DNA from 2 places in the Brachyspira aalborgi genome. Region 1 is predicted to be linked to the other one. Evidence: riboswitches for the same ligand, from Rfam matches in the RefSeq annotation. Region 1 holds a riboswitch; the other holds the start of a gene.
What was found. Region 1 has a riboswitch for thiamine pyrophosphate ahead of thiM (hydroxyethylthiazole kinase). Riboswitches for the same ligand answer to the same signal wherever they lie in the genome.
Positions count from the first base shown of each region.

Region 1 (3,431 bases):
AAAATCATTCCTATTGCTACAGCTTCGCCATGTAATAAAACGCCATAGCCCGAAGCATTTTCCACGCTATGCCCGATAGTATGCCCAAAATTAAGAAACATTCTCTCTTTTTTTTCTTTATAATCGATTTGAACTATACGAGATTTTAATTCGCAATTTCTTTTAAGTATATAATCAATATCTAATTTTTCATTTTTATTATAATGATTTTCTATAGTTTCAAGCAATTTTTCGTCAAAAAGTAAAGCATGTTTTACGATTTCAGACATTCCCGCATTAAACTCTCTTTTTGGAAGCGATTCTAATGTTTCGCTGTCGATTATAACAAGTTTAGGACTGTGAAAAGCGCCTACAAGATTTTTGCCTTCCGCTATATTAATTCCCGTTTTTCCGCCAACAGAAGAATCAACGCATGCCAAAAGCGTAGTCGGAATTTGTATGAAATCTACTCCTCGCATCCAAGTCGCAGCCGCATAACCCGACATATCGCCTACAACTCCGCCGCCAAGCGCTATTATCATATCCTTTCTGCTTAATTCGTTTTTAGCTAAAGTAGAATAAATATTTGAAATTCCTTCTATATTTTTATTCGCTTCTCCATTTTCTAAAATGCATACGGAAGTTATTATATTTTCTTTTTCCAAACTTTTTTTAATTTTATCAACATATAAATTAGCGACTATATTATCAGTTACTATTAAAACTCTCTCTCCAATTAATAATTTTTTTACTAATTTTCCCGTATTTTTTAATATTCCGTTTTTTATAAGAATATTATATTTAATTTCGTTTTTAGATTTAATTTTTACTTTTACTTTTTTCATTTAATTTGCCTATTTTAATATTTTTATAAATTATATAATTATTGAAAATAAATACAAATTTTATTTAAAAATATATTATTATGTAAACTAATTTTTAACCCACAAAATTTATGTAAATTTTTTATTTACTATCTTTGATAGCAATGCCTTACTTAAAACGCTGTGAATTTTATGTAAACTAGTATAAGTAAGAGCTATATTAAAAGTAATTGAGCAAATAAAATTAATCGAATATAAATAATATTAAAAAATATACAAATAATATATACTATGGATTACGACTATATTTATTAATAATATTATTAAGTAGACTTTAATTTAATATATTTATTTGCAAAATAACATATTATTATATATAATATTTCGCATGGACAAATCATTAGAACTATTGAATAATATAATAGCTTTATTATCAAAGAGTAAAAATGCAAAAATTATAGAAAGATATAAAGGAGATATTAAGTGGTTAGAAGATAGGAAAATAAAATGGGATAAAAATAAGATAAGAGTTGGGATTATAGGTATAACAAGCGGCTTTGTTTGACTTTATTTATTGAAAGATTATCTTATTTAAGTAAAAAATAAAGATAATAATACTTGCAAAATATTAAAACAATTATATAATTAATATAGTAAACAACAAAAGCGGGGGAGCTCGTATATCGGGCTGAGAGGAAGTAATTAACTTCGACCCTTTTACCTGATGCGGATAATGCCGCCGTAGGAAGTCGTCTTTATTGTGATTTTTACGGAATGTCCGCGAAGGTTATCCCATTTTTATCGCGTAAAAGTTTTATAAAATTGTTATAAAAAATAAAAATTACAATAAGGATAAAAATATGTTTAAGTCAATTTTTGAAAATGTTAAAATCAAACATCCCCTCGTTCAAAATATTACAAATTATGTAACTATAAACGACTGCGCCAATATTATTCTTGCCTGCGGAGGGTCGCCGATTATGGCTGAAGACGAAAACGAAGTTTCTGAAATAGCTTCTATTTGCAACGGACTAAATATTAACGCGGGAAATTTGGACGATTCAACGGTTCGAGCGATGATAATTTCTGGCAAAAAAGCGAACGAAATTAATAATCCTATTGTTCTCGACCCTGTGGGAGCGGGGGCGTCAAAACTACGCGCGCAAACCAATTTAAAACTTTTAAACGAAATAAAATTTTCTGTAATTAGAGCAAACGCTTCCGAAATAAAATCTCTCGCTTCTGGCAATATGTCGACAAAAGGAGTTGACGCAAGCGAATCGGATAAAATTACCGAATATAATTTGGACGAAACGATAAAATTTGTAAAATCGTTTGCCGAAAAAACAAACTCCGTAATCGCTATGACGGGAGCTATAGATATTGTAAGCGACAATCAAAAAACCTATATAATTCGCAACGGGCATTCAATGATGGCTACGGTTACGGGAACTGGTTGCCAGCTTTCCGCAATGACGGCGGCTTTTATCTCCGCCAATCCAAATCGGATTTTAGAATCCGCCGCGGCTTCGGTATGCGCGATGGGACTTGCAGGCGAAATCGCTTATAATCGTTTGACAAAACTTGACGGAAATTCCTCGTATAGAAATTATATAATTGACGCTATTTATAATCTCACTCCAGAAGAATTGGATAAAGGAGCGAAATATGAGATTCGATAAAAAATACGCTATACTTTACGCAGTCACGGACAGAGCTTGGATAGGCAAACAAAATCTATACGAGCAGGTTGAATCGGCTTTGAAAGGCGGAGCTACATGCGTTCAGCTTAGAGAAAAAAATCTTGACGAAGAATTATTTTTAGAAGAAGCGATTAAAATAAAAAGTTTATGCAAAAAATATGGCATTCCGTTTTTAGTAAACGATAATGTCGATATAGCCATAAAATGCGAAGCGGACGGAGTCCATGTCGGGCAGGAAGATACGGCTGTTTCTAAAGTTCGCAAATTAGTCGGCGACAAAATGATAATCGGAGTTTCAGTTCAGAACATAAACAAGGCTTTAGAGTCGATAAAAAACGGGGCGGATTATCTCGGAGTAGGCGCTATGTTTTCAACTTCAACTAAACTTGACGCTAATGTTATTCCGTTTGAAAATCTTAAAAGTATTTGCAATGCGGTAAATATTCCCGTAGTCGCTATTGGCGGAATTGGAAAAAATAATATTATGAAACTTGCTGGAAGCGGAGCTGACGGAGTGGCTTTAGTAAGCGCGATTTTCGGAGCTAAAAATATCGAAGAAGAATGCAGAGAACTTCGCAGACTATCGGAGCAAATGATTAAATTATGAAATTAAAAGGCGCTATTTTTGATTTTGACGGAACATTATTCGATTCGATGTCCATTTGGCAAACGGCAGGCTCGGATTATATTCGTTCCATAGGATTTGAAGCCGAAGAAAACTTTAACGAAATTATATCTTCAATGAGTTTGAGTCAGTCGGCAAATTATATAAAAAATAAATATAAACTCGATTTGACGGAAAAAGAAATTATAAACGGAATAAATAAAACGATAGAAAATTTTTATTTTTACGAAGCCAAACCAAAACTAAACATAAAATCGTTTTTAGAGATTCTACAAAAACGAGGAGTTAAAATGTGCATCG
Region 1 covers NZ_SAXU01000001.1:1,408,692-1,412,122, reverse strand. Annotated here, with positions in the region: gene aroB (3-dehydroquinate synthase) at 1-824, opposite strand, end outside; gene EPJ79_RS11550 (hypothetical protein) at 1,192-1,368, shown strand; TPP riboswitch at 1,462-1,568, shown strand; gene thiM (hydroxyethylthiazole kinase) at 1,664-2,485, shown strand; gene thiE (thiamine phosphate synthase) at 2,472-3,113, shown strand; gene EPJ79_RS06310 (HAD family hydrolase) at 3,110-3,431, shown strand, end outside.

Region 2 (3,431 bases), 440 kb from region 1:
TTTTATTATTGCTTGACGGCTATGGAATATGCACTTCGAGCGGAAGCGCATGTTCTTCAGGTACTTTAGAGCCTTCGCCCGTTTTGCAATCTATGGGAGTTCCTTTTGAATACGCTCATAGTTCGACAAGGTTTTCTCTTTCTTTAGATAACACTATGGAAGAGATAAATTATACTGCGGACGCTTTAGAAAAAATAGTTTCGAGATTAAGGGATATTTCGCCTTATAGAAATTAAATTAATTATATAAACAAATTAAAACCTGCTTTAATAGAGCGGGTTTTATTTTTTAAAAATTTTATAAGATTTTTTATAAATATTACTTAAAACTATTTATATTATATTTTAAATTTATTTCTAAATTCATCTCTCCACTTTCTAATCGGTATCCACCAAGCCAACTTATTAATATTCTTTTCATTAATCTTTATAATTATTTTTATTCCAAATAAAGTTATTCTTAAATATTCGCTATTATTTGATATTCCAAAGATATTAAACCAATTACAATTTAATTTTAACTTTTCTAATTCGTAATTTTTATTATTAACTAAAGAATTAATAATATCGTTTACAAAATAAGGATGATAATAAAATATAGGCTTTTCCGTTAAATTAAACTTAATAAATGTATTACGATATTTTTCTTTTGCAAATAAAAGTATATTTTGAGAATACCAAGGACAAACTTTTTCCCACATATTCATTAAATCGTTTCTAAAATCATAACAATCATAACCATATTTTTTAAAAATATCAACCCAAAATTGAGGAGGATTACAATTTATATGATGCTCTCCTTCTTGATAAGGAATAGCCGCCGAAAATAAAACTACATCGCTATAACTTGTTAAAGTTTCCACAAAATGAACAGAACAATTATTATGCAAATGTTCGGCAACTTCTACGGATATTGCTAAATCATATTTTTCATTATTAATATTTTTATGAGTTTCTAAATTATCTATTTTAATATATTTTCTACTCACAAGTAAAAAATCTTCTTCAATTTCATTTCCGTCTATGCCAAAAAATTTATTAATTCCAAGTTCTTTAGCAGCTTTTAACCATGTTCCAATACCGCAACCTACATCTATAATAGAATTAGGTTTATAATGATTAAAAAGAATTGGAAGTATAATTTTAGCCGATTTATAACTACTATCTGACTGATTATTATAAAATTTCTCATTATATATTTCTTTTATTTCTTTATTCGGAAGTTTAATCATAATGAAACCTCCGCTATAAAATAAAATGTAATATATAAGTTTTCACGCCAAAGAAAGCGTTTAAATGTTTCAAATAATTCTTTAATTTTGCAATGAAAAAATCGCCGAAAAAATTTATAATGCGGCGTTAGTGTAGTGTAGTGTAGTGTAGTGTAGTGTAGTGTAGTGTAGTGTAGTGTAGTGTAGTGTAGTGTAGTGGCAAACTAAACATATAAAATTCCTACTTTAATTTTTAATGAATGAATTATAGCATGTTTAATAAAAATGTCAATACCTTATAAATATAAAAAATAAAATTTATTATTAATAAACTGTTGACAAAAAATTAAAATATATTACAATATTAATCAATAGGGGAGCTTTAAAAGGCTGAGAGGAAATAAAATATTTCGACCCTTATAACCTGTTTGGGTAATGCCAGCGTAGGGAATCACTCTCATATTATAAAAATAAATAAAATGAGATTCTTTTCTAAAGTTGGTCTTGTTTTATTTATTAATTCTATTAAATCAAAACAAGATTAAACTACATTTCAAACGGTTATAAAAATAAAATCTTAATTAATGTCAGGTTTAGGAAGCCTAGACAAAGGAGTTTTTTATGACTTACAAATTTTTTACAAAAACTTTGATATTGTTGATGTTGCTCTCGTCTTGCAATAATATTAAAGAAAACAAAAAAGAGATTAAAGATGAGATAACGGTAAACTTGGAGTATGAATTAAAAACCATAGACCCAACTTTAAATAGTAGTTCTTACGGTTTTATATATATTAATCATGCTTTTGAAGGTTTGCTAAATAAAGACACGAATAATAATATAATCGAAGGAGTCGCAAATAAATGGGAGATAAGTAAAGACAATTTAGTTTATACTTTTCATTTAAGAGATAATGCAAAATGGAGCGATGGCAAAAAAGTGACCGCGGGAGATTTTTTATATTCTTTCAGAAGAGCGGTTAATCCAGAAACTGCATCGCCAATGTCTTATTTAATGGAATATATAAAAAACGCTAAAGATATAACTAAAGGATTAAAATCGGTTGAATCTTTAGGAGTTATCGCTGCAGACGAAAATACTTTAATAATAGAGTTGGAAGCTCCTACTTTATATTTTTTAGATATAGTCGCTTCAGGCGGAATATATGTTCCCGTTAGAGAAGATATTATAGAAACCTACGGAGACGATTGGACTTGGAAAGCAGAAACTTATATTGGAAACGGCGCTTATAAAATGGTTGAAAGAAAACCTGACGAGTTAATCGCTTTTGAAATAAATACTAATTATTGGGATTATAAGAATCAAGTCGCTAAAAGAATAAATTTCGTTTTAATGGCTGACGAATATATAGCTTTAAATTCCGTTAGAACGGGAGATGTAGATTTTTCTATAACCGCTCCGCCGATTGGCGAGATTGAAAATTTAATTAAAGACGGACTTATGGCGGTAAGCGATATTATAGGCTGTTATTATATCGATGTTAATACTAAAGACAAAGCTTTATCCGACAAAAGAGTGAGAAAAGCTTTATCTCTTGCGATAGATAGAAATTATATAGCAAGAAATATCGGACATGGAAAATTAATCGCGACTGGCGGATTCGTTCCTCCTGTTGTAAAAGGTTTAAATAAATCTTTTAGAGAAGAGAGCGGAGATTATATAGACATTAATAATTATGCAAAAAATATTGAAGAAGCAAAAAGATTAATGGCGGAAGCTGGATATCCAAACGGAGAAAATTTTCCTACTATAGAATTAAATGTCGGAGCTGGATTTTATACTACGGTAATGGAAGCCGTGCAGGATATGTGGAAAAAGAATTTAAATGTTGATTTGAGATTAAGAACGGTTGAGTCAAAGATAAGTTTGCCTTTAAGAGAAGCTGGAAATTATCAAATGGTTAGAGCAAGTTGGACGGGAGATTATAACGACCCTTTGACAATGCTTCAAATAATGACAAGCGATAGCGATTTTAATTACGGCGGATTTTCAAACGAAAGATACGACAATTTAATAGAATATGCTCGAACTTCAATAGATGCCGAAAAGAGAATGGAAGCGTTGAGAGAAGCCGAAGCTATATTATTTGACGAAGTTCCAATTATTCCTTTTATATACAGAACGGATTTTTTGGTTGTTAGTCCGAAACTTAAAAATTATACTGACGAGCCTTTGGGAAGATATAAATTTAATTACGCTT
Region 2 covers NZ_SAXU01000001.1:965,396-968,826, forward strand. Annotated here, with positions in the region: gene nifS (cysteine desulfurase NifS) at 1-236, shown strand, start outside; gene EPJ79_RS04315 (methyltransferase domain-containing protein) at 338-1,231, opposite strand; TPP riboswitch at 1,574-1,677, shown strand; gene EPJ79_RS04320 (peptide ABC transporter substrate-binding protein) at 1,832-3,431, shown strand, end outside.
Region 2: linked by a shared signal. The riboswitch ahead of EPJ79_RS04320 (peptide ABC transporter substrate-binding protein) and the one ahead of thiM (hydroxyethylthiazole kinase) in region 1 are both predicted to bind thiamine pyrophosphate.